4 regions of the Arthrobacter arabinosi genome follow, and region 2 is predicted to be linked to each of the others. Evidence: riboswitches for the same ligand, from Rfam matches in the RefSeq annotation. Region 2 holds a riboswitch; each other region holds the start of a gene.
The links. A riboswitch is a leader RNA that binds a small molecule or an ion and turns the genes downstream of it on or off. The one in region 2 is predicted to bind S-adenosylmethionine.
Positions count from the first base shown of each region.

Region 1: another riboswitch for S-adenosylmethionine. It lies ahead of ACX80P_RS05055 (bifunctional o-acetylhomoserine/o-acetylserine sulfhydrylase); the one in region 2 lies ahead of ACX80P_RS07000 (ABC transporter substrate-binding protein).
Region 3: another riboswitch for S-adenosylmethionine. It lies ahead of ACX80P_RS10185 (ABC transporter substrate-binding protein); the one in region 2 lies ahead of ACX80P_RS07000 (ABC transporter substrate-binding protein).
Region 4: another riboswitch for S-adenosylmethionine. It lies ahead of ACX80P_RS13745 (O-acetylhomoserine aminocarboxypropyltransferase/cysteine synthase family protein); the one in region 2 lies ahead of ACX80P_RS07000 (ABC transporter substrate-binding protein).

Region 1 covers NZ_JBTNDF010000002.1:170,766-174,920, forward strand. Annotated here, with positions in the region: gene metX (homoserine O-acetyltransferase MetX) at 1-1,017, opposite strand, end outside; gene ACX80P_RS05055 (bifunctional o-acetylhomoserine/o-acetylserine sulfhydrylase) at 1,024-2,340, opposite strand; SAM riboswitch class IV at 2,419-2,535, opposite strand; gene ACX80P_RS05060 (VOC family protein) at 2,713-3,354, shown strand; gene ACX80P_RS05065 (CPBP family intramembrane glutamic endopeptidase) at 3,359-4,155, opposite strand, start outside.
Region 2 covers NZ_JBTNDF010000002.1:607,248-611,402, forward strand. Annotated here, with positions in the region: gene ACX80P_RS06990 (matrixin family metalloprotease) at 136-1,107, shown strand; gene ACX80P_RS06995 (heme-degrading domain-containing protein) at 1,218-1,763, shown strand; SAM riboswitch class I at 1,896-1,994, shown strand; gene ACX80P_RS07000 (ABC transporter substrate-binding protein) at 2,100-3,797, shown strand; gene ACX80P_RS07005 (ABC transporter permease) at 3,794-4,155, shown strand, end outside.
Region 3 covers NZ_JBTNDF010000003.1:481,252-485,406, forward strand. Annotated here, with positions in the region: gene pabB (aminodeoxychorismate synthase component I) at 1-1,004, shown strand, start outside; gene ACX80P_RS10180 (aminodeoxychorismate lyase) at 1,377-2,255, shown strand; SAM riboswitch class IV at 2,364-2,481, shown strand; gene ACX80P_RS10185 (ABC transporter substrate-binding protein) at 2,645-3,559, shown strand; gene ACX80P_RS10190 (amino acid ABC transporter permease) at 3,570-4,155, shown strand, end outside.
Region 4 covers NZ_JBTNDF010000005.1:162,995-167,149, forward strand. Annotated here, with positions in the region: gene ACX80P_RS13735 (LysM peptidoglycan-binding domain-containing protein) at 1-926, opposite strand, end outside; cyclic di-AMP (ydaO/yuaA leader) riboswitch at 932-1,110, opposite strand; gene ACX80P_RS13740 (hypothetical protein) at 1,231-1,461, opposite strand; SAM riboswitch class I at 1,584-1,688, shown strand; gene ACX80P_RS13745 (O-acetylhomoserine aminocarboxypropyltransferase/cysteine synthase family protein) at 1,776-3,155, shown strand; gene ACX80P_RS13750 (CoA-binding protein) at 3,152-3,658, shown strand; gene mmsB (multiple monosaccharide ABC transporter permease) at 3,952-4,155, opposite strand, start outside.

The sequences.
Region 1 (4,155 bases), 440 kb from region 2:
CCGGTGCGACTGCCACGGGAAGTAGAGCCGGTCCGAATCCACGGCGGCGATGAAGAACTCCGACGTCGCCGCCCCGAGGACGTCCTCGAGGCTCCCCCGCCCGCGCGCCGCGTCGTGGCTCATGAGCGCCTCCGTGAGGATCACGTAGCTGTTGGCGTCGAAGCGGTCCACGAGCTTGTCGGCCTGGTGGTCCAGGTAGCTCTCCACCCGGTAGCGGCCCCGGTCGGCGGGCAGGACGGCCCCGAGGGGCTGCTCGGCGTCCTGCTCCGCGCGACCGAAGCGGCCTTCGAGTTCCTGCTCCGCCCGGTAGGTGATGTGCGCGATCCGCCGGGCGACGCCGAGGCCCGCATCCGGATGCGGGCCGTCGTAGTAGTCGCCGCCACGGTAGGCGGGGTCGAGGCGGATGGCCTGCAGCTGCGCCTGGGCGAACGCTATCTGTTCGGCCGAACTGGCGGCAGTGCAGGCGATGACGGCGCACCTCTCCACACGCTGCGGGAACATCAGGGCCCACTCGAGGGCCCGGGCGCCGCCCATGGACCCGCCGAGCACGGAGTGCCAGCGATCGATGCCGAGCTGGTCGGCGAGGAGGCTCTCCGCGCGCACCGCGTCGCGGATGGTGACGAAGGGGAACCGTGCGCCCCACGGTCCGCCGTCGGGCGCGGGGCTGGCCGGCCCCGTCGAGCCGTAGCAGCCTCCCAGCATGTTGACGGACACCACGAAGTAGCGATCGGTGTCCACCGTGCGGCCGGGGCCCACGAGCGAGTCCCACCAGCCCTCCTCCTCCGAGGCGCCGCGGGCCACGTGCGAGCTGCCGGTCAGGGCATGCTGCACGAGGACGGCGTTGGAGCGCTCCCGGTCCAGCCGGCCCCAGGTCTCGAAGGCCAGCTGGACGTCGGGCAGCTCACCCCCGGTCTCGAGGACCAGCGGGCCGATGGACGCGAAGCGGAGCAGCCCGTCCCCGCACGGGGGCGCGTCGCCGAGCCAGGAGGGCAGCGGAGCAGGAGGGTACGTGGTCACGAACGGTCAGGCTCCCTTGGCGGCGCGGAACCCCGCGTCGAGGTCGGCGAGGATGTCGGTGATGTTCTCGAGCCCCACGGACAGCCGCACCAGGCCGGGGCGCACCCCCGCGGTGAGCTGCGCCTCCGCCCCGAGCTGGCTGTGCGTCGTCGATGCCGGGTGGATGACCAGCGAGCGGACGTCGCCCACGTTCGCGACATGCGAGTGGAGCTCGAGCCCGTCGACGAAGCGCTTGCCGGCGTCCAGTCCCCCGGCGATGTCGAAGCTCACGATCGCCCCCGTGCCGATCGGCCCGTACTTCTTCCCGCGCTCGTACCAGGGACTCGACGGGAGCCCCGCGTAGGTGACGCGCTCGACGTCGTCGTGCCCCTCCAGCCACTCCGCGACCGCCTGAGCGTTCCGGACGTGGCGTTCGAGGCGCAGGCTGAGGGTCTCCAGTCCCTGCGCGATCAGGAAGGCGTTGAACGGGGAGACGGCGGAACCGAGGTCGCGCAGCAGCTGGACCCGTGCCTTGAGGATGTAGGCGAGGTTCGCGCCGAGCGCACTGCCGACCCCGAGATCGCGCGCGTACACGAGCCCGTGGTAGCTCTCGTCCGGCGTGTTGAAACCGGGGAACCGGTCCGGGTACCGCGCGAAGTCGAAGTTACCCGAGTCCACGATGACTCCGGCGATGGCGTTGCCATGCCCTCCGAGGTACTTGGTCGCCGAGTGCACCACGATGTCGGCACCCCATTCGATGGGACGGATCAGGTACGGCGTGGAGAGCGTGTTGTCGACGATCAGGGGGATGCCGTGCTCGTGGGCGACGCCGCTGACGGCTTCGAGGTCGAGGACGTCCTGCCGCGGATTGGAGACCACCTCGCCGAAGAACAGCTTGGTGTTCGGCCGGACCGCGGCCCGCCACTGCTCGAGGTCGTCCGGGTCCTCGACGAACGTGGTCTCGATCCCGAACTTCTTCAGCGTGTGCTTGAAGAGGTTGTAGGTGCCGCCGTAGAGACTGGGGCTGGCCACGATGTGGTCCCCCGCCTCCGCGATGTTCAGCACCGCGAACGTCTCCGCGGCCTGGCCGGACGCCAGCAGCAGGGCGCCGACGCCGCCTTCGAGGCTCGCGATGCGGGTCTCCACCGCCTCCTGGGTCGGGTTCCCGATCCGCGTGTAGATGGGGGCGAGTTCCGTGAGGGCGAACCGGTTCGCGGCACTCTCCGCGCTCGGGAAGACGAACGACGACGTCTGGTAGATGGGGAGCGCACGCGCCCCCGTCGCCGCGTCCGGCACCTGGCCGGCGTGGATCTGACGTGTTTCGAAGGACCAATCGTTGGACATGGTGTTCCCTCTGATCAGGGGCTCCGCCTGCCCGGCTCCGGCGGGTGCATGCCGCACCGGGAGACCGGACCCCGCAGGAGCCCGCGCTTGAACGGCGCCGATGGGACGCCGGACCTGGTCCTCACCCGGGGCACCCCACCGCGGTTGGAGGGTTGCCGGCCAGCAAGCCGGGGCTGTGTGCTGGCACTCATGACCTGCACTCATGAAAGCGGATCGGGGCGGATCCGGCAAGCGTATGACCCTCCGTTAAGCCGCCTGCGGGCGCGTCACCCGTGCACGGGGAGTCCGCTCCTGATCGGCTGTCCGAGCCCCTCGCCCGGGGTAAGGCAAGCCTTAGTCGAGACACAGATCACTTAGTGCCAAGATAGCCGCATGCGCCTGGACCATGTATCTTATGCCTGCGAATCTGACGGACTTGCCGCGACGGCCGATCGAATCTCGGCCAGGCTCGGCGTCGAGCCGGTGAAGGGTGGTGTGCACCCCCGCTTCGGCACCCGGAACATGATCTTCCCCCTGGTCAACGGCCAGTACCTGGAGGTCGTGGAGGTCCTGAACCACCCGGCGTCGGACAAGGCGCCGTTCGGCCAGGCGGTCCGCGCCCGCTCGGAAGCGGGCGGGGGCTGGATGGGCTGGTGCGTCGCCGTCGACGATCTCGCACCGTTCGAGGAGCGCCTCGGACGCAGCGCCGTGCCCGGCAACCGCAAGTTCCCGGACGGCCAGGAACTCACCTGGCAGCAGATCGGCATCAAGGGCCTCATCGCCGACCCGCAGGTCCCCTACCTGCTCCGCTGGGACGACGGCACGGAGGACCTCCACCCGTCGAAGGCCCGCCCCGCGTCGGTGAAGCTGGACTGCCTAACCATCGCCGGCTCGTCGGAGCGTGTCACCCGCTGGCTCGGCACGGACGTCGAGAAGACCCTCGACGGCGTGCAGGTCCAGTGGATCGCCCCGAACGGGACGCCCGGCGTCATGTCGGTGACGTTCGAGACGCAGAACGGGCGCGTGGAGATCTAGCCGGTCACGCGCCGATCCCCAGGGCCGGCCCGAACAGCGCGAACCCGACGAACCCGGTGATGTCGAGGAGCGCATGGGCGACCACGAGGGGCATGACGCGCCGCGTCCGGGTGTAGAACCACGCGAACAGCACGCCCATCAGGACGTTCCCGATGAACGGGCCGAACCCCTGGTAGAGGTGGTAGCTGCCGCGGATGAGGGAGCTCGTGACGATGATCGCCGGTGTGGACCAGCCGAGCTCCCGCAGGCGGATGAACAGGTAGCCCACGACGATGACCTCCTCGAGCACCGCGTGCCGGAGCGCGGAGAGGACGAGCACCGGGATCGTCCACCAGTAGTCGTCGAGCGCGGCCGGCACGATCGCCGTCGTGATCCCGAGCGCGCGGCCCCCCGCATACACCCCGAGCGTGCCGACGGCGATGATCGCGGCGAGGCCCACTCCGAAGCCGACGGTGCGCAGCGGCTGCTCGACGGTGAGACCCAGGCGCCGGACACCCGAGACGCCGGAGCCGCCGAGCAGGAACAGGACGAGCGCCACGGGCACCAGCGCGAAGAGGATGTCGAGCAGCTGATAGGCGAGGTCGAAGTACTCGCGCTCGTTCAGCACCGGGTTCAGGGTGGTGGTCTGGCCGGCGAGCGGCCCGCGCGTGAGCTTGTCCGCCAGGCTCACGGCGGCGTACACGCCCGACTGCCCGAGCGAGAGCCCGAAGACGATCAGCAGTTCGGCGGTGATCCGCCGTCCCGGGATGGAACCCGCGGGGCCGTCCGCTGCGGGCGGGGCGGTGGAGGACGAGGATTCGG
Region 2 (4,155 bases):
GCAGCACCGTGCCGAGCCCAGTCTTCCCTCAGGTTTCCCCAAGGACTCGCGACACGCCCCCCATCCTGCGGCAACAGCACAGCAGGATGGGACGGACATCAGTCGGCGGGGGGAAGCGCGGGGCGCATGGGGGCAATGGATCGTGAGTGGTACCACGAGGGCCGCGACGCACGGCTGGAGGCCGTCCGGCGGTCGCCGTCGGGCAGGATCCCGCAGTGGTCGCTCGACGACGCCCTCGGCACGCCGTCCGCCCCCCCACCCTGGCGGGCCGCACCGGTGTACGGGCCGCCCCGGAAGCACTCGTCGCCCGGTCGAAGGCGCCGGAAGCGGCGCTTCGGCACGGTGGCCGCCCTGCTCCTGATCGCAGCCCTGTACGCGACGCCGCCGCTGTTCGACCGCTTCGTCCTGCCGGTCGCGCTGCCCTACGTGCCGGGCGCCGACGTCCCGCCGCGCGGAGTCGAGGCCAGCGACATTCCGCTGGGGACGCCCCCACCCGCACCGGCGTCGACGGCGTTCACGCTGATGGACTCGCCCGTCGAGGACCAGCCATGGGTGGCCTACGATCCGTGCCGGCCCGTGCACTACGTCGTCCGGCCGGACAACGCCCCGATCGGGTCGGAGGGGCTGGTACAGGAGGCCGTGGCGGCGGTGTCGGCCGCCACGGGCCTGCGGTTCGTCGACGACGGCACGACGACGGAGGCGCCCAGCGAGGAGCGCGACCTCTACCAGCCGGAGCTGTACGGGAAGGCGTGGGTGCCGGTGCTCTTCACCTGGACCAGTGAGGCGGAGATCCCGGGCCTGGCCGGGGACGTCGCCGGGCTGGGCGGCAGCGACTACGCCCAGGCACCCGGGCAACCGCTGGTGTACGTGGGCGGGCAGGTGCAGCTCGACACGACCGACGCGGCCACCTCCCTCGGTTACCCGGACGGGCGCGCGTACCTGCGGGCGACGATCATGCATGAGCTCGCGCACGTCGTCGGGCTCGATCATGTGGATGACCCCGGTCAGCTGATGTATGCGGAGAACGTCGGACAGCTCTCCTTCGGGGAGGGCGATCTCGCCGGTCTCGCGCTTCTCGGCACGGGTCCCTGCGCACCCGGACTCTGACGTCGACCAGGGTGACTGGCACACGTGGTACCCGCACCGCATCCCCGGAAAAATTGCTCGCCGACCGAGGAAAAACCCGCCACGTCCCGTGAACCACGTAAATTAGGGAGATGAGCAATGACGCCCTCCCTTCTGCCGTCCAGTCGTTCGATCCCGACGGCGGCAGCAACCAGTCTGCCGAGGCGCTCGAAGCGCTGATCGAGACGGTCGAGAGGGAAGTCGCCGAACTCCAGTTCACCCGCTTCACGAACGACGACGCCGTCGCCCTGGGGCAGTTGCTCGTCCAGCTCGGGGTAGGACGCAACCTGCCGATCGCGGTCTGCATCCGGCGGCCGGACCACATCCTGTTCCGTGCCGCGCTCGACGGCACCACGCCCGACAACGACTACTGGCTCGACGCCAAGAGCCTCACGGCCGAACGCTATCTCGTTCCCTCCCTGCTCGTCGGCCTCCGCGGGCGGCGGAACGGAGGGCGCGTGGAGGACGATCCCCTGTTCGACACGACGATCTACGCAGCGCATGGCGGCTCGTTCCCCCTGTACATCAAGGACGTCGGCCCCGTTGCCACCGTGACCGTCTCCGGCCTTCCGCAGCTCGAGGACCACAGGCTCGTCGTCGAGGCGCTGCGCACCTTCCACGCGGCCGACGGACTGTAAGCCGCTCGACGGCGCTCTGGCGCGGATCACGGCGGCGCGGTGTGGCCCTGTGCCTCCTCCCGTAACGCTGCGTGACCGATTGTGACGGGGGCCTCTGGCGTCCCCGCCGTCCCGTGCGCTTAGCTGGACCCATAACCATCCCGAGCGGCCGAGAGACCTGGATCGACGACGCCGCAGCAACCCTCCCCGTGTAGCAACGGGGAACGGTGCTACTGCCAGGACCGATGGAGAAGCTACTCGCTTTCGTTGGTCTGTCCCTCCGTGCTCCTGCATGCCCGGGGCGCCTGCCGGCGACCTGTATCAGCCCTCCATCGGGCGATGATTCAGGAGCACCGCGTGAGAACAGCAAGTCCCAGCACCGCCACTCCCCGGCCCACCCGCCGATCCCCCCGCCCGCCTGCACCCCACCCCTCCGCACCCCGCAGCATCGCCCTGCTCGCCGCGGCGGCGGGACTGGTCCTCACCACGAGCGGCTGCGGGGGGTCAGCGGCCGCCGGCGAGGACGACACCTTCGTGTTCGCCACGGGCAAGGACATCTCCTGCCTGGACCCCCACGTCAACGGCGACATGCCACAGGCATCCATCGCGGCGAACTACCTCGACTCACTGGTCTCCCAGGACAGCGAGGGCGCCATCCACCCATGGCTGGCCGCGGACTGGTCGGTCTCCGAGGACGGCCTCACCTACACCTTCACCATGCGCGACGACGTCTGGTTCACCGACGGCACCAAGCTCACCGCGGAGGCGGTCAAGGCCAACCTCGACCACATGATCGATCCCGACACGCAGTCCGGGACGGCCGGCGGCTACCTCACGCCGTACGTGGGCACGGAGGTCGTGGACGAGACCACGGCCGTCGTCACCCTCAACCGCCCGTACGCGGCGTTCCTCGAGGTGCTCGCGCAGCCGTTCCTCGGCATAGAATCACCGGCGGCGCTCGAGCGCCCCCAGGCCGAGAACTGCAACGCTCCCGTGGGGACCGGACCCTACAGGATCGTGGACTACGTACCCCAGTCCAGGGTCAGCCTGGTCCGGAACGAGGACTACAACTCGGCCCCGCCGTACGCGCAGCACGAGGGTCCCGCGCACATCGAGAAGATCGAATGGAGGATCGTCCCGGAGGACTCCACGCGCTACGGACTCCTGCGGGCCGGTCAGGTCGATGCCCTGGACCTCATGCCGTCCGTCCATGTCGACGAGGCCGGGGCGGACCCGAACGTCGAGCTGATCCTGCAGGACAGGCCGGGCAATCCGACCAACCTGATCCTCAACACGACGCGTGCACCGTTCGACGACATCGACGTCCGCAAGGCGTTCCTGCGCAGCGCGTACGTCGACGCCGGCATCACCAGCGTCTACTTCGGCACCGTGACGCGGGCCGGCGGGCCGCTGAGCTCCGCCACCGGCTTCTACTCCCCCGACTTCGAGCACGTCTACGATCCCGACCCGGAGGAGGCCTCGCGCCTGCTCGACGAGGCCGGCTGGACGGAGCGCGACGACGAAGGCTACCGCGTGAAGAACGGCGAGCGCCTGACCGTCCACTTCCCCTACACACCCGGCGCGTGGCCCGCCGCGCATCAGGCCCTCGTCACGCAGATCCAGGCGACGGCGAAGAAGGCCGGGTTCGAGGTACTCATCGAGAACGGGGACGGCGCGACCGTCAGCGAACTCGGCAACACCTTCGACTACGACCTCCGTGCCGACTACTGGAACACCAACACGGCCGACGTCCTGCGGATCGTGTTCTCCTCCGAGTACACGGAATCAGCGGGCTTCGTACCCAACGGATCGGGCTTCCGCAACCCGGAGCTGGACGGCATCCTCAACGACGCCCTCGCCACGGACGATCCCACGCAACGCGCGGACCTGTACTACCGGGCGCAGCAGATCGTGAGCGACAACGCCCTGCAGCTGCCCCTCTACAACCAGGCCAGCCAGGTGGCACTCCGGAGCGACCGCTACCGGAACCTCGCCCTCGAGCCGAGCCTGTCCCTCCCCTACCTCTACGACGTCACGACGGTGGATTCCGAATGAGCACCCAGTCCCTCGATTCCCTCACTGCAGCACCCCGCACGACGGCGACCGCCGGTACCGCCGGAAAGGTCATCGCGAGGCGGGCGGCCGGTAGCCTGTTCGTCCTCTGGGCGGCGGTGACCCTCACGTTCTTCGTCCTGCGCCTGACTCCGGGCGATCCGATCACGGCGATCCTCGGCGGTGCGGGCTCCTCGCCGTCCGCGGACACGGTCGCGGCGGTCCGCGCCGAGTACGGGCTCGACCAGCCCGTCCCCGTCCAGTACCTCTCCTATCTCGGCGACCTCGTCACGGGCGACTTCGGCGTCTCGTACATCTTCAAGGTCCCTGTCCTGGAGATCATCGGGCCGCAGATCCTGCC
Region 3 (4,155 bases), on a different contig from region 2:
CCGTCTTCCTGCTCACGCTCGCGGATGGCCGGCGCGACCCGGACCGTGAGGCCTGGCTGGCGGAGGCGCGCCGGGCCGTCGCGGCCCCGGCGCCCGTCCCGCCGTCGGCCCCGCCCCCGGCGCCCCGCTTCACCGCCCGGGATTCCCGCGAGGAGTACCTCGGGAAGACCCGGCGCGCGCAGGCCGAGATCGCCGACGGCAACACCTACGAGGTCTGCCTGACGACGTCGCTCTCGTCGCGGGTCGAGCGCCTCGATCCGCTGGCGACCTACCTCCGCCTGCGCGCCGCGAGCCCGGCGCCCTTCGCGCACTACCTCCGCTTCCCGGGCTTCGCGGTCGCCAGCACCTCCCCCGAACGCTTCCTCAGGCTCACGCAGGACGGCCGCATGCGGGCCGAACCGATCAAGGGCACGCGCGGGCGGTCCGCGGACCCGGCGGAGGACGCCGCCCTGCTCGAGGACCTCCGGGGCTCGGCGAAGGACCGCGCGGAGAACATCATGATCGTCGACCTGCTCCGCAACGACCTCTCGCACCACGCGGTCCCGGGCTCGGTCACCGTGAGCCGGCTGTGCGACATCGAGTCCTACGCCACCGTCCACCAGATGGTGAGCAGCATCGACGCCCGCCTGCGCCCCGGCACTGCGCGCGCCGGGGTGGTCGCATCCGCCTTCCCGGCCGGCTCCATGACGGGTGCGCCGAAGATCAGCACCATGGGCATCCTGGACCGCCTGGAGCAGGGTCCTCGCGGCCCCTACTCGGGCGCCGCCGGGTACTTCAGCCTGACCGGCGCCACGGATCTCGCCGTCGTCATCCGCACGCTCGTGCTGGCGGACGACGGCGACGCCACGCGCCTCACGCTGGGCGTCGGCGGGGCGATCACCGCCGACTCGGACCCGAACGAGGAATGGGCCGAGGTGCGGACGAAGGCGCGCGGTGTCCTGTCCGCCCTGGGGTCCGACTTCCCCTCCGATGCCCCGGCCGCGGCGCCGGGACGGCACCGATGACCGGCCGCAGGGCTGGTGGGCGGTGGGGGCGGACCATGACTGCCTCTCCCCGATGACCCTGCACGGGACACGCGTCCGGGGCCGATCCTCCCCGAGGGCGGATGTCAAGCGGATCCTGCCGGTACCGGGGCCCTCCCGTCGGGTGGACGATGAACGGGTCAGACTGCGGCAGCCCACGGCGGACCGCGGACCGGTTCGGCTGGAAGAGGACTGTATGGCGGACAGTGGTGGAATGGCCGACACGGCCAAGGATCATGCACAGGACAACGATCGGAAGTAACCGATCCCGACCCTGGGCCGGGCCGCATCCCTGCGGCCCGGCCTTCCTGTCTCCGCCTCCCCGGTCGGTGCCGAGCGGATACGCTGTGGCCCATGACAGTTCTCGTGTTCCTGGACCCGGCCCACGACGACGGCGAGGTCGTCGACGCGTCGCGGCCGCAGCTGATGGCCACCGATCTCGGCGCCACCCGCGGGGACGGCATCTTCGAGTCCCTGCTCGCCGTCGACGGCTCCCCCCGCAAGGAGCAGGCGCATCTGGCCCGCCTGGCGTCGTCGGCCGCCGCCCTGGATCTCACCGTGCCGGCCGCCGACGCCTGGAGCCGCGCGATCCGCACGGGCCTGCGCGAGTTCGCGGCGGCGGAACCGGACCAGGGACACGCCGTCGTGAAGCTGATCGCCACGCGCGGTGTCGAGGGCGCCGGGCGGGCCACGGCCTGGGTGCAGGTGTCGCGCGTCCCGGACGCCACCCTCCGGCAGCGCGAGACGGGCCTGAAGGTCCTCTTCCTCGAGCGCGGCTACGACAGCACCGTCGCCCAGCGCGCGCCGTGGCTGCTGATGGGCGCCAAAACCCTCTCCTACGCCGTCAACATGGCCGCCGTCCGATACGCGAAGGCGCACGGCGCCGACGACGTCATCTTCACCTCCTCCGACGGCAAGGTCCTGGAGGGCCCGACGTCGACGGTGCTCCTCGCCCACGACCGCGACGGCCGGAAGACCCTCCTCACGCCGCAGCTCGAGAGCGGCATCCTTCCGGGCACCTCCCAGAGCGCGTTGTTCGCCGCCGCGAAGGAGCAGGGGTGGGAGCTCGGCTACGGGCCGCTGGAACCGCACCACCTGCTCGACGCCGACGCCGTATGGCTGATCTCGAGCATCCGGCTCCTCGCGCCGGTGCTCTCCCTGGACGGCCAGGAACTCCGCACCTCGAGCGCCCTGACCGCGGAACTCACGGACCTCGTGGACCGTTTCGTGTAATCTCCGCCACACAAGGGCCCTCGAACGCCCCTGTGCTACGTCACGTGTCGCATTTCGGCCCTTCTCGTTTTGACCCGGCGCTCCGTGCTGCCCTAGCGTTTTGCCTGCAATCAAGAGTTCCAGCCCTCGGCCCTGGCCGGCTGGACAGCAACCCTCTCCCGTAGTGGGGTGCTCCAGGTGAAGATTCGGCCGCCGGGACAAGTCCCCCGGTTGGCAAGTACGGCGTCGTGCGGCCCCCGAACCCTCCCGGTGACGGCGACCGCGCCTGCGCACAGCCCAGAACAGTGAGCGTGTCACCCAGCAGCCCAGCATCCTCCTCGCCGTGATCCGGTCCCCGGCACCACCCGTTCCCGCGCCCCCACCCGGGGCCAGCATTCCCGAAGGACACCATGAACCTCTCCCGCAAGGCCCTCGCGGCCCTCGCCGTCCCCCTCCTCGCCCTGACCGTCTCCTGCGGCAGCGGCAGCAGCGAGCCCGCCGAGACCACCGACGCGCTGGCCGGAAGCGACCAGCAGTCGCTCGACCAGTACACGACCGACTCCACGACCCCGGTCGACGAGATCGACACGTCGAAGCTCGGCCTCATCTCCGACGGCACCCTGCGCGTCGGCACGCTCTCCGACGCCCCGCCGAACATCTTCCTCAAGGACGGCGTCTTCACCGGCTACGACAACGAGCTGCTCCGCGCCATCGGCGACGAACTGGGCCTCGAGGTCGAATTCGCGTCGACGGACTTCTCGGCGCTCCTCGCCCAGGTGCAGAACAAGCAGTTCGACGTCGGATCCTCCTCGATCTCCACCACCGCCGAGCGCCGCGAGAACGTCGGCTTCAGCAACGGCTACGACTTCGGCTACATGGCCGTCGTCACGAAGAACGGCTCCTCGGTCACGGGCTTCGACTCCCTCTCGGAGGGCACCCGCATCGGCGTCGTCCAGGGCACCGTGCAGGACGACTACGTCTCCAACACCCTCGGCCTCGAGCCCGTGCGCTTCCCCGACTACAACACCGTCTACGCGAACGTGAAGAACGGCCAGGTGGACGCCTGGGTGGCCCCGTCGCAGCAGGCCACGGGACAGGTGAAGGACGGCGACGACACCACGATCGCAGAGACCATCATCAACACGGAGAACTTCACCGCGTACGCCGTGAACAGCGACAACCAGCCGCTCATCGACGCCCTCAACGCGGGCCTCGACGCCGTGATCGCCGACGGCACGTGGAGCGAACTGACCAAGGAGTGGTACCCGGACCGCGAGATGCCCTCCGACTGGAAGCCCGGCAGCAAAGCCGTGGAAGTAAAGTAGCGGTTCCTGCATGGATGCCCTCGAACAGCTCGGGAAGACCTTCTTCGACTGGGAGGCGATGGCGGCGGTCCTGCCGGACCTCCTGACCGTCGGACTGCCCAATACGCTCATGCTCGCCCTGGTGTCGGGGATCATCGGCACGATCGCCGGGATGATCCTCGCCGTCATGGGGATCTCCCGCAACCGTGTGCTGCGGTGGATCGCGCGCATCTACACGGACATCTTCCGGGGCCTGCCCGCCGTCGTGATCATCCTGCTCATCGGCCTCGGGCTCGGACCGATCTTCCGGCAGGTCACGGGCAGCACCAGCCCGTACCCGCTGGGCATCCTCGCCCTGTCGCTGATCGCCTCCGCGTACATCGGCGAGATCTTCCGCTCGGGGATCCAGAGCGTGGAGAAGGGCCAGCTGGAGGCGTCGCGGGCCCTGGGCTTCAGCTACAGCTCCTCGATGCAGCTCGTCGTGATCCCCCAGGGCGTGCGGCGCGTGCTGCCCGCCCTGGTGAACCAGTTCATCTCGCTCATCAAGGAGTCCTCGCTCATCTACTTCATCGGCCTCGTGGCCAGTGAGCGCGAGCTCTTCCGGGTGGGTAACGACG
Region 4 (4,155 bases), on a different contig from region 2:
GAGAGCGGGTGCTGCATGGTGCGGTTCGACCCGTTCATGCCGCTGCTGATGACCTGGCCGCCGCCGGCGTAGATCGCAACGTGGCCGCCGGTGATGACGATGTCGCCGGGGGCGGGAGTCGTCACGGTGGAGCCGAACTGGAAGAACTGCGAGGGGCCGAGGTCGCCCACGGAGATCCCTGCGGCGCGCAGTGCGGTCTCGACCAGGACGGTGCAGTCCTGGATGGCACCGGCGGCGAGCTGGGACTGGGCGGACGCCAGCAGGATGCCGCCGACGCCGCTGGAGGAGGCTGCGACCGGCGTGATCTTCGCCGAGGCCAGGTACACGCCCGACCCCGGAGCCGTGGACACGGCCGGAGCGGGGGCGATGGCGGCGGCCTGCTGGACCGGAGCGGCAGGAGCCACGAGGGCCGCGGGAGCAGCAGCGGGTGCGGGCTGGGGCGCGGCGGCAGGGGCTGCCACGGGCACGGACACCGTCCGGGCGGGGGCCACGGCGGCACCGGCCGCCGGGAGGGTGATGGTGTCACCCGGGAAGATGATCGATGCGACGGACAGACCGTTCGCGGTGAGGACCGCGGTCAGGTCCGCGCCGTATCGTGCCGAGATGGCACCGAGGGTGTCGCCGGCGACGACGGTGTGCGTCGTCGGGGCAGCGGCGGGGCTCACAGCAGCTGCGGGGGCAGCCGGTACGGCGGGTGCCGCGGCAGCAACTGCGACGGCAGGGGCCGTCGTCGTGCCCTGTGCGGAGTACTCACCGGCGTTGGCGGTGCCGACGGCGGTGAGCGCGAGGCCGGAGGTGACGGCGGCGATCGCGACCGGACGGCCCACTGTGGTGGCGTGGGCCTTGGCGGCGCGGGACAGGCCCTGCAGCGCGAGGTTGCCGTCGACGTCGGCCCGGTGGCGCGCTGAAGTGATGTTTCGTGACACGGTTGTATACCTCTCCCATGCCTGCGGGGTGAGCTGTCGGGTTCGGATGGGAGTCACCCGGCCACACGCATCACGGTAGGTGCTGCGGTGCGACTTAACCCCGAGGGCGCCTGCAGGTGGTCCTGCGCGCCCGGTGGAACTGGTGGTTCCCCCGTCCCTGCCTTCGTGGTTGCGAACGAGTCCCGGACGACGGCAGGGCTCGGCAATCCGTCCAGGAGCGCCCCACGGTCGCGGAGGCACGTGCCGACCCTACCCAGCGCACCTCCGGTTTGTCACATTTGAGTAACGGGAGGTAGGGTGCCCCTCATCCGCGCAGGGCCCGCCAGCGACGGACGGCGAGGAACGACCCTGCCGCGCTGAGCGCGAGCAGCACGGACTGCTGGACGTAGTACCCCTGCGTGACCGCCGATTCCTGGTCACTCACGGCCACGAGGACGCTGCTCGCAAGGGCGAGCGTCAGCGCGATCCCGACGTACCCGAGCGTCTGCCACAGCCTCCGCTCCTGCACCCGGCTCGCCGATCTCCATTCCTCCATCCCCCCAGCCTAGGTGCCGCGCGCCGTGTGTGCCGTCGGACGCGAGGCGCTGGACCGCAACCCCGGCTGCACACGACGACATACGGTTTGGTTCTGCAACCGCGCAGGTGTCAGACTCGACCCGACCATCCCGAGCGGCCGAGAGATCTGGCTCAGCGACGCCGCAGCAACCCTGGCCTCCGCATACCCGCGGCGGCATGAGGGTGCTACTGCCAGACCGATGGAGGAACCATGAGCGCACCCACAGCCGCCTCCGGCACCGACGTCGCCCCCGCAGCTTCCGCAGCTTCCGACTCCAGCAAGGCAGGTATCTGATGGCAGAACGTTCCTTCGGTTTCCGCACGCGTGCACTCCACGCGGGCGGCACTCCCGACGCCACCCACGGGGCCCGGGCCGTCCCCATCTACCAGACGACGTCGTTCGTGTTCAAGGACACCAACGACGCCGCGAACCTCTTCGCCCTGCAGAAGTACGGCAACATCTACTCGAGGATCGGCAACCCGACGGTCGCCGCGTTCGAGGAGCGCATCAGTTCCCTGGAGGGTGGGATCGGGGCGGTCGCGACGGCGTCGGGCATGAGCGCGGAGTTCATCACCTTCGCGGCGCTCTGCCAGGCCGGGGACCACATCGTCGCCGCGTCCCAGTTGTACGGGGGCACCGTCACGCAGCTCGACGTCACGCTGCGCCGGTTCGGCATCGAGACCACCTTCGTCCCGGGGACGGACCCCGCGGACTACGCGGCCGCCATCCGGGACAACACCAAGGCGGTCTACGCCGAGGTGATCGCGAACCCCTCCGGTGAGATCGCCGACCTCGCCGGCCTCGCGAAGGTCGCCCACGACGCCGGTATCCCGTTCATCGTCGACTCGACGCTCAGCACCCCCTACCTGGTGCGCCCCATCGAGCACGGCGCGGATATCGTCATCCATTCGGCCACCAAGTTCATCGGCGGGCACGGCACCACCCTCGGCGGCGTGATCGTGGAGAGCGGCCGCTTCGACTGGGGCAACGGGAAGTTCCCCATGATGACCGAACCCGTGCCCTCCTACGGCAACATCCAGTGGTGGGCGAACTTCGGGGAGTACGGGTTCCTGACGAAGCTGCGGACCGAACAGCTCCGCGACATCGGGCCGTCGCTCTCGCCGATGTCCGCCTTCCAGCTCCTGCAGGGTGTGGAGACCCTCGCGCAGCGCCTGGACGAGCACCTCGGGAACGCCCTCGCCGTCGCGGAGTGGCTGCAGGCCGATCCGCGGATCGAGTACGTCAACTACGCCGGGCTCCCCACCCATCCGCATCACGAGCGGGCGAGGACCTACCTGCCGCTGGGCCCCGGATCGGTGTTCAGCTTCGGCATCAGGGGTGGCCGCAAGGCGGGCCAGAAGTTCATCGAGTCGCTGCAGCTGGCATCACACCTCGCGAACGTGGGTGACTCGCGCACCCTCGTGATCCACCCGGGCTCGACGACGCACCAGCAGCTCTCGGCCGAGCAGCTCGCCGCGGCGGGCGTGCCCGAGGACCTCGTGCGCATCTCCGTGGGCCTGGAGGACCTGGACGACATCCTCTGGGACCTGGACCAGGCCCTGGACGCTGCGGTGAACTCCTCGGACGCCGAGTTCGAGGACCTGCCGCAGGAAGCGGCCGGGGAGAACGACGACGACGCATCGGCAACGCGTGCAGTGGGAGTGGGAGCATGAGCGCCGGCAGCACGACACCGGAACGGACCTGGGAGGGGCCGTCGGCGCCCCAACGGCTGGCCCTGCTGAGGAATGCGCGGTCGGTCGCGATCGTCGGCGCCTCGGACAAGCCCTCGCGCGCGTCCTATTTCGTCGCGACGTACCTGCAGTCCTCCTCCCCCTACCGCCTATACTTCGTCAACCCGGTGGCCAGGGAGATCCTCGGCCGGCCGGCCTACGCGTCGCTGAGGGACCTGCCGGAGGTACCCGACGTCGTCGACGTGTTCCGCAGGCACGACGACCTGCCGTCGGTGCTGCAGGAGACGCTCGACGTCGGCGCGAAGACCCTCTGGCTGCAGCTGGGATCCTGGCACGAGGACGTCGCGCGTGAGGCCGAAGCCGCGGGCCTCGACGTGGTGATGGACCGGTGCATCAAGATCGAGCACGCACGATTCCACGGCGGGCTCAACCTGGCCGGGTTCAACACCGGGGTCATCTCCTCGAAGCGGCAGATCACGTCCTGACGGAGGTCCGTCACGGTCGGCGGCCCCGTGTCCGCGGGTTGTCCCGGAGCCGGCCACCCGGGGAAGGGAGTCTCCGCGGGTTGCCCGGCCGGGGGCTGCTCCGCGGACTGTCGACGTGCCCGGGGAGCCGGGCCCCGGGCGCAGGACCGCCGGGCGTCGAGCGCGCAGGAAGAAGGCCGCACCGGGGCCCGTCTGGGGGATGAGCCCCGGTGCGGCGCTCGCAGGGGGTGATCGACCGACGGCGGCGAGAAGTCACGCTCGTCCTGTCGTCTCCCGGATCCTGTCCCGACTGCCTACTTCAGGGCGTTCGAGGCACGCCGCTTGTTGAACACGTCGAACCCGACGGCCAGCAGGAGCACCATGCCCTTGATGAACTGCTGGACGTCGATCCCCACGCCGAGCAGGGACATGCCGTTGTTGAGGACACCCATGATGAGACCGCCGGTGATGGCACCGATCACGGTGCCCACGCCGCCCGTCACCGCCGCGCCGCCGAT